Regions from separate parts of the Paenibacillus sp. Mc5Re-14 genome, predicted to be linked through region 3. Evidence: riboswitches for the same ligand, from Rfam matches in the RefSeq annotation. Region 3 holds a riboswitch; each other region holds the start of a gene.
What was found. Region 3 has a riboswitch for glycine ahead of BN1546_RS17265 (alanine/glycine:cation symporter family protein). Riboswitches for the same ligand answer to the same signal wherever they lie in the genome.

Region 1 (3,124 bases), 220 kb from region 3:
GGCTGCGCGTCTCCTACAACAATATCCGCGCCTTGCTTACCAGGGGTCTCTAGCAAGCCTAGTGCCAGTGGATTGGCACTAACAACCATAAGCCCTTGATGCGCATGGATGAGGTCAGCCATCGGCTTCAGATTTTCCACGGCTCCGAAAAAGTTGGGATTTTGGATCAAAACAGCCGCCGTCTGTTCCGATACGGCCGTTGCTAGCGCATCGACATCCGTTACGCCATCCGAACAGCCGATTTCCACAATGTCCAGGTCCAATCCGCGTGCATAGGCTGCCAATACCTGACGTGCCTCTGGATGGACAGACCTTGATACGATAAGCTGTTTACGACGCGTGGCGGAAGCGGCCAATGAGCCCGCTTCCGCCAGAGCTGTAGCCCCATCGTACATGCTGGCATTAGCTACCGCCATACCTGTCAATTCGCAAATATACGACTGGAATTCAAAAATGGCTTGCAGCTCGCCCTGGCTTACTTCCGGCTGATAGGGGGTGTAGGCTGTGTAAAATTCGGAACGTGAGGTGATGTGTTGGATAACGGATGGAATATGATGATCATAAATACCTGCACCAAGAAAGCTGGCATGTGTATCTGTATTGGCGTTTCGTCCGGCCAGCTCGGCCATGTGGCGAGTTAAGGCTCTTTCGTCGAGCCGAGAGGAAAGAGGAAGTTCCCCTTGGTATCGAATAGCCTCTGGAATGTCACTGAATAAATCATCAATGGATGATACGCCCACCACACGCAGCATTTCGGTTTGGTCTTGTTCGGTCATGGGGAGATAGCGATGCTGCTTCATAGGTTCTGGCTCCTTTCGAAAAGCAAAATTTAGATAGTAAATTAGTTAATACATAGTCTTAATTGGAAAATCCAGAATTTTATATCTGACATGATCGCTTTTTTAGAATGAAGAGGATTAAGATCAGCGTAGCCGTTTATAAAAGGGGGCTGGGACCACTTCCGCACGCAGGCGTTTACCACGAATTTCGACCTCCAGCGGTGTCGATAGGGTGCTAAAACGACTGTCCACCAGGGCCAGCCCCAGATTACGCTTCAAGGTGGGCGATTGAGTACCCGTTGTGACCTCACCGATGCGTTGACCTTCAGCGAACACCGGATAATGAGCGCGCGGGATACCGCGGTCAATCATTTCCAGCCCGATCAACTTGCGAGGAATTCCTTGTTCTTTTTGACGTTGCAGTGCTTCCCTGCCGATAAAATCTCCTTTGTTCAACTTGACGAAGAAACCTAAACCAGCCTCAAGCGGTGAAATTGTGGCAGATAACTCCTGTCCGTACAACGGGAGCCGTGCCTCGAAGCGCAGCGTATCGCGAGCACCAAGTCCAGCGGGAATCAGTCCATACGATTCACCGCAACGAAGCAAACCATCCCACACGGCGGGTGCTTCCTCAGCAGGGATATAAAATTCAAAACCGTCTTCGCCGGTATATCCAGTTCGCGAGACAAGTGCTTTTGCTCCGAACAATTGCACGTTCTCATGGAATCGGAAAGATGCCAGATTCGTAATATCTGTATCTGTCACGGCTGCGGTAATACGTGCTGCTTCCGGTCCTTGTAATGCCAGCAATGCTATCGCATCAGACACATTCTCCAGATGAACCGATGCTGGTACGTGGCGTATGAGCCAATCCCAATCTTTGTCGATGTTGGAGGCATTCACAACGAGCATGTAGCGCTCTGGTCCTTTGCAATATACAAGCAAGTCATCCACTACGCCTCCATCGGGGTAACACAGGAGTGAATATTGTGCTTGGCTCGGTTCCAACTGGCTGACATCATTCGTAGTTACCTGTTGCAAAAAAGCCTCAGCTTCTTTGCCTTCAACCAAGAACTCGCCCATATGCGATACATCGAATAAACCTGCACGTTGTCGGACGGCCTCATGCTCCTTTTGAATGCCGCTAAACTGAACGGGGAGTTCCCACCCGCCAAAGTCAATACAACGAACCCCGGGCTGCGTCCCGTAGGACGAATATAGTGGTGTTCTTCGCAAATTAGACATTTTTTCACTCCTATCCAGTGTAATCGGCTAAACAAAAAAGACAGGCTAAAAGAAACGTATAGACGGCAGTCCATACTCTTCTTTCAGCTCTGTCCTTGATACCAGAAAGTTACCCCGGTGTGAACCAGGTTTCCCCTTGGGTGATCCGCTCTTTTCACGGATGCTCTCCAGAGATGCGTCCGGCAGAGGTCCTTTTGCCTGAGAGATTCACCTGCAATGCAAGTTTACTCCTTCGGCGCTACCTTTTGGATCAACGGTATGTTACCCGGTTTTGCAGATAACAACTTGATCCGATTCGCGTGCCCAACTGTCTCACAAACGACAACAGCGATGCGAATATTTTTGGTAGTCTCTCCCTCCGCGTTCATCCGCGTTTGCAGTTGTCGAGGTATTTTCAAAAGCAATTACTATAACCCATTAATACGCAAATCCATTCAAAATGTCAATAAAAATGTCATATAAAACAATATGAAAAACATTTATTATATAAATAAGGATATGTAAGCGTTTGTTACAAGTTATCATTTTTTTATGGACTGCGCTATATGAGTTGGTATGAAGTATTTTTGTTAGTATTATTGACATGGATGTTCTTGTTGTCATAATCTTAACCTGTCTAATACAGGTGATCAAAAGCATTTTATTCATGTGGAAGTGAGGCGAAGCAGGATGAGTGAAGTGAAACAGCAACTTTGGTATACAGACGAACATGAGTGGGTTCAGCGCACAGTGGATGGGACGTTGCGGATCGGCATTACAGACTTTGCACAGCATCAATTGGGTGATATTGTTTTTGTGGAATTACCTGGGGCGGGAACAACGATTGGACAGGGGGCGGAGATTGGTACAATTGAATCGGTGAAGACCGTATCCGATCTTTTTGCTCCGGTGACGGGAACCGTTTTGAAAGTAAATGAAGCTCTGGAAAGTACACCTGAGCTGGTGAATGAATCACCCTATGAAGAGGGTTGGATGATCGAAGTAGAGATGAGCAATGATGTCGAGGAAGCTCTGGGCAAGTTGCTGTCTGCGGAGCAGTACGAGCAGTTGATTTCGGATGAGCAATAATGAGCAATACAGCATGAAATAATAGCGCTTTA
Region 2 (3,124 bases), 1.7 Mb from region 3:
TTTTCGTACCTGTAGGGATATAGGCAATTCCTTTGGCTTTGGTAGGATCAATAATAGCCAGCGTAGATCCCGCATGCATGGCAATCGAGCGTACACCCTTGGTAATGCCAAAGGATTGATCTGCGGTTACAATGTCCGTAGCATTCACGTCGCCAAGCGCATTATAACGGAAACGAACACCAAAGTTGGTTGCCAGCCAATCGGAGCTAGTTAACCCCTGCATCGCCGGTGATGCTGCTTCTTCTGTAGTCATCCCTTTGGCCGGATTAGTATAGGCTCCACGACGGTAGCCATTCATAACCTCAGAGGAATCCCAACGGTTTTTGTTACGGTCCGCATTATAGTGGTCGGAGATGAAGAAGACACTTCCCCCGTTATTCACATATTGCAGCAGGGCAGCCTGCTCGGATGCCTTAAAGGCAACATTCGCCTCACCGATGATGAACACATCATATTGGCGCAGCTTATCATAGGTTATGGCCTGTTCTCCATAAGTAAAAGGAATGGGACGGTTCAGTTGGTCCACTGTAAAACCTACATTACGCAATCCATTGGCAAAGTCGGAGAAGGCGCCTTCAATAACCCAATCTGCTGCCCCAGCCGTCTGTGCGTGCGTATTATCGAACAGCACCTTTTTGCCTTTGCCATCCGGCAGTGTAGTACCGGGTTGACCCGGATTTCCAGGTTCAGGTTCGCCAGGTTCACCTGGTTCCCCCGGCTCGCTTCCGTTCACCAGTTCAACAGTGCTTGGACTTTTCACTCCACCAAAATTATTGTAGGCGCCAAGTGTACCCGTCACACGGATTTTGCTGCCAATCAGCTCAGGATGGCCTGTTAGCCCAAATTGCCCTCTGTACGCTGATGTCAGCTGTACATCCAATAGATTAGACGTGCTTCGTTCATTGGCCTGGTCGGCAATCAGTACGTTAAAATCATTCGCAAACGGAGAAGAAAAATTAGCCGTTTTCGATCCGGTAGCATGTCCGACGATGTAACCTTCCACCGTCACTGTGCCTCCACTGCCTTGGCGCTGGAGTGCCTCGGCTACTGTCAGTGCTCCCTCCGCTTTGACCTGACCGAATGGAACGAAGATCCCGATCAGCAGCGATACGATCGCTGCCAGATGCAGCACCCCTTTCAAACGTGAACCTGTGAACCGCAAGCCTTTTACCATACGTCAATATCCCTCCTATAATTCCATAAATGTAATTGTCCTCTATCAGATTAGCTATCAATCTTCTAATTCCTTCCTGATTTCATCCATAATTATGTAAATTTTATTCTTATTTATCGGAAACTCACTTGTTTATGTAAAAATTGAACCCTGCGATTGACACCGAGCACAGCATACATTACGCTAAGAAAGATATGTAGAACGGTATACGCGAATGAAGATGACGGGAGAGTCTGTCCAGGGGCTTACACGCTGGCGGCACCGAAGGAGCAAGACGCCAACACCCGGCTGGCGGATAATCTCTCAGGTCCATGTATCGTCATCTGACGCAACTCTGGAGAGAGCGCAAGCCACCCAAGGGGTAAGGCGGTAAGGACACCGCACGAAACTCTCAGGTAACGAGGACAGAGATAAGGGAAACTTCCTTATCCTGTCCTTTTTTGCGCTCACATTGTACGTCAGCATTAGGAACCGTCATAGCCGCGCAAAAACGCGGAAATACCATATACTATGGTACTAGAACATACAGGGGGCCACACCATGCGTTTCAAAGATGTATTTTCCATTATCGGTCCGGCCATGACCGGACCTTCCAGTTCACACACTGCAGGCGCGGTGCGGCTTGCACGCGTTGCCCGTCACTGGCTCGGGACGCAGCCTGACCGTGCCCGCATGACACTGTACGGCTCCTTCGCCGACACATACAAAGGACACGGTACAGACCTGGCGCTCATCGCAGGACTGCTCAATTACGATACAGACGACCACCGAATTCCAGATGCCGAGCAATGGGCGGAGCAGGCCGGTATGGCCGTAGAATTTGCCGTAAGCGGACTACCCGCCCCCCATCCGAACACCGTCCGTTTTGAGCTGTGGAAGGGTGAGGATCAGCGTACACTGCTGGGTTCCTCCATCGGCGGTGGCAGCATCCATGTCCAGCAGCTCAACGAATTCCGAGTCAACCTGACCGGAGAGCTGTCTACGTTGGTGCTTCTTCACTCGGATAAGCCCGGTACATTAGGTGCAGTGACTTCAGCGCTCGGCGCTGCTGACATTAACATTGCCTATATGCACGTGGATCGCAAAGGTCGGGATGGAGAAGCACTTACCGCCATCGAAACGGACAGTCCTCCTACGGCTGAATTAATCGCAAACCTACGATCCTTACCACATATGTACGAAATTAAAATGATTAATTTGAAAAAAGGAGCTGAATCTGATGCGATTTAGCCATCTGCATGAAATCAGCGCTATATGCGCTGAGGAATCCACCACGATTGGCCGCCTGATGATTCAAGAGCAGGTACAAGAGACGAATTCAACGGAAGAAGAAATCTTCCGCCAAATGTCTGATTATTATGAAGTCATGAAAGAGGCTGTTCATCGCGGTCAGACGCAAGACACCGTATCCCGCAGTGGATTAACGGGCGGCGACGGCAAGCGCTTAGCCGAATATCTGCGGACTGGGGAAACCTGCTCCGGCGATGCCTCCGCGCTCGCCATGGCTTATGCGCTCTCCGTGTCGGAGGTTAATGCGTCCATGGGGCGCATTGTCGCCACGCCCACTGCAGGTTCATGCGGAGTCATCCCCGGTGTGTTCATTAGTGCGCAGGAGCGGTTCGGCTGGGATGATGAGCATATGGTGCACGGCTTGTTCGCAGCCGGAGCCATTGGCTACGTCATCGCCAACAATTCCTTCATTTCCGGCGCGGAGGGAGGCTGTCAGGCTGAAATTGGTTCAGCCATCGGGATGGCCGCTGGCGCTATGGTCGAGCTACGCGGTGGCACACCTGAGCAGGCCGTTCACGCCGTAGGCCTAGCGCTCAAGAACACGCTCGGTCTGATATGCGACCCCGTCGCCGGACTCGTCGAGATTCCGTGTATCGTGCGCAACGGGCTGGGAGCCGTGACTGCGCTAGCCGCAGCGGATATGGCTTTGGCGGGTGTGCG
Region 3 (3,124 bases):
TATCAAGCATTGCACCATCAATTTGTAGCAAGTGCACTGGCGACCAAACGGGGACATGAGATCATTCCGGGTGCTCAGATCGGCTGTATGCTGGCTCGCATTGAAAGCTACCCACATACGTGTAACCCAGAGGATATTCTGAAAGCACAGCATGAAAATCAAATGAATCTGTTCTTTACGGATGTGCATGCTCGTGGGGAGTATCCCAACTATATGAACCGCTATTTTGAAGAAAATAATATTGTGATCCAGACAGAACCCGGCGATGCTGAAATTTTGAAAAATAATACGGTTGATTTTATCTCATTTAGCTACTACATGACCTTGACCGTATCGGCAGGTCCAGAAGGAGAAAAGGCAGCAGGGAACCTGATTGGCGGTGTGAAAAATCCGTATTTGCAGTCCTCCGATTGGGGATGGCAGATTGATCCGATCGGCCTGCGTGTTACACTAAATACGTTTTATGACCGTTACCAAAAGCCGCTGTTCATCGTGGAAAATGGCCTGGGTGCGTACGATAAGGTAGAAGAGGACGGCTCTGTGCATGACACGTATCGCATTGATTACTTGCGTCAGCATATTGCCCAAATGAAGGAAGCCATTGCTGACGGTGTTGATCTGATTGGTTACACCAGCTGGGGTCCTATCGACCTTGTGAGCATGTCTACTTCCGAAATGTCCAAGCGCTACGGATTTATTTACGTTGATCTGGATGATGACGGTAACGGAACGCTCCAACGCTCCAAAAAGGACTCATTTAACTGGTATAAAAATGTGATAGCAACCAATGGTGAAGAATTGTAATTCTATATCGTTTTGGCGGGTACAGCAGAGAAAATCCTTAGGATGCAATCTGCTGTACCCGCTTTTTGTATAGACACCCTATTGATTCGTCAGAGGGCTTCACAAATTTTTCACTTGTAATACGCTGAAAGTTTTCTGTATAATAAATAAAAATTTCATATGTCTGGTTGATGTTTGCGGGAGATGGAACGAAAGTTCCGACCGAAGGGGCAAAACTCTCAGGTGCTTAAGCTGATTTACAGCAACAAGCAGGGACCGTAAACGGACAGAACTCTGGAGAGACCCTTAATTGGGCGCCGAAGGTGCACCGCAGATTATCATCTGCTTAAACTCTCAGGCAAAAGGACAGAGACGCGAATAACCTGTGACAGGGAATACTCTAGGCTTTTTAGAGATAAAATCCTGTACAAATTGGTTTATTTTTCGTGCCTTTAACCTCTCCAGGAGTCGAATCAACGGATTTGACTCTTTTTTGTTTTTTAATATGCTGGAGGAGCGGGTTGAAATGAATTTGGTACATTTATTAGAAACAATTGACAGTTGGATGTGGGGAGCGCCGCTTCTAATTCTCGTCATGGGCACTGGGTTGTGGCTAACGATTCGTCTGAAGATGCTTCAGATTATTCGATTGCCCTTAGCGCTCAAGCTAATTGGTAAAGCGCCGGACGAAGGCAGCGGGGATGTCAGTAGCTTTGGAGCATTGAGTACGGCACTCGCAGCTACTGTAGGTACGGGAAGTATCGTCGGTGTCGCAACAGCGATCAAACTGGGTGGGCCCGGTTCATTATTCTGGATGCTGGTTGCAGCTTTTTTCGGGATGGCAACCAAATATGCGGAAGGGTTATTATCCGTTAAATACCGTGTTAAAGACCGGAACGGACAATTTTCGGGTGGACCGATGTATTATATTGAAAACGGGCTTGGCCGCCGTTTCAAGCCGCTGGCGATGTTGTTTGCCTTTTCTGGTATTCTTGTAGCACTATTTGGAATCGGTACTTTTCCGCAAGTAAAGGCTATCGTTTCTTCTACGGAAAGTAGTTTTGGCGTGCCAACAGTAGTTACAGCAATCATTATTTCCGTGTTGACGGCTGTTGTTACGATTGGAGGACTCAAAAGTATCGCCAAGGTATCCACAAAGATTGTTCCATTCATGTCGGGGCTCTATATCGTGGTTTGTTTAATCGTACTCATTAAGTTTGCAGGAGAGCTTCCTCATGCGATCGCACTAGTATTACAAGGGGCTTTCTCGACAACATCTGCGACGGGTGGATTTGCCGGAGCCACGATTATGCTGGCGATGCGAAGCGGAGTTGCCAGAGGGATCTTTGCAAATGAAGCTGGTTTGGGAAGTGCGCCAATCGCAGCAGCAGCAGCTAAGACGAAATGGCCCGCAGAACAAGGACTAATATCCATGACGGGCGTTTTTATCGATACGATGATTATTTGTAATTTGACAGGATTTACATTGCTGGTTACGGGAATATGGAGTGGAAATGATGATGGAGGTCTGATGACTCAACATGCGTTTTCCAGTGCCTTTCCGGCTGGAGCAGAGCTCGTGACGATTAGCCTTATTTTATTTGCGTTCACAACGATACTTGGCTGGAACTACTACGGGGAACGCTGTGTTGAATATTTGCTTGGGGTCAAGTGGATTAAACCATACCGTTATCTGTTCATCATACTGGTTGCCGGAGGCGCGTTCATCAAGCTCGATGCCATCTGGCTGCTGGCAGATATTTTTAACGCAATGATGGCTTTTCCGAACCTGATTGCATTGCTCGGCTTGTCGGGAATTGTCGTTGCCGAAACTCGCACTTATATGAACTCTTTGTATCCTAATAAGAAAAAGGGCATTCTTGCAGGTGCCAATGTAGGGGCGGCTATCCAAGTAGAAGAAAAAGGACAAACGATCAATTCATAAATAATAAAAGGGAGTGCTCTCAGCCATCACAGGCTTGAGGACACTCCCTTTTAATTGTTATAACGATGCACGCAAAATAGCTAAAATATCTTCCTGTTTCAGCTTTTGATAATTACCGAAACCTCCGTACTCCATTTCACGGGCCGCAATGCTTGCGATGTTTTCCAATTCTTCATCATTAATGTTGTAATCGGCCAGGGTAGAAGGGGCACCAAGACTTGTCCAGAACGCACTTAGACGGTCAATACCTTCCAAGGCAATTTCTCTGTCAGTTTTACCTACAGTGTCCAAGTCGAACATACTGAGCATCAGCCGCTTCATGCGTGCAGCATCCTGATCCACTGTATGTCTCATCCAGTTGGGAAACAGAATCGCTAGACCGCCAGCATGAGGAAT

Region 1: it holds a riboswitch for glycine, as region 3 does, so the genes downstream of both, gcvT (glycine cleavage system aminomethyltransferase GcvT) here and BN1546_RS17265 (alanine/glycine:cation symporter family protein) in region 3, are expected to answer to the same signal.
Region 2: it holds a riboswitch for glycine, as region 3 does, so the genes downstream of both, sdaAB (L-serine ammonia-lyase, iron-sulfur-dependent subunit beta) here and BN1546_RS17265 (alanine/glycine:cation symporter family protein) in region 3, are expected to answer to the same signal.

What each region holds. Positions count from the first base shown of each region.
Region 1 is NZ_CVPD01000001.1:4,020,146-4,023,269, forward strand. Features, by position in the region: gene gcvPA (aminomethyl-transferring glycine dehydrogenase subunit GcvPA) at 1-800, opposite strand, end outside; gene gcvT (glycine cleavage system aminomethyltransferase GcvT) at 924-2,024, opposite strand; glycine riboswitch at 2,201-2,392, opposite strand; gene gcvH (glycine cleavage system protein GcvH) at 2,694-3,092, shown strand.
Region 2 is NZ_CVPD01000001.1:2,063,223-2,066,346, forward strand. Features, by position in the region: gene BN1546_RS09385 (DUF6359 domain-containing protein) at 1-1,174, opposite strand, end outside; glycine riboswitch at 1,389-1,503, shown strand; gene sdaAB (L-serine ammonia-lyase, iron-sulfur-dependent subunit beta) at 1,715-2,404, shown strand; gene sdaAA (L-serine ammonia-lyase, iron-sulfur-dependent, subunit alpha) at 2,394-3,124, shown strand, end outside.
Region 3 is NZ_CVPD01000001.1:3,795,365-3,798,488, forward strand. Features, by position in the region: gene BN1546_RS17260 (glycoside hydrolase family 1 protein) at 1-804, shown strand, start outside; glycine riboswitch at 1,068-1,163, shown strand; gene BN1546_RS17265 (alanine/glycine:cation symporter family protein) at 1,310-2,728, shown strand; gene BN1546_RS17270 (iron-containing alcohol dehydrogenase) at 2,786-3,124, opposite strand, start outside.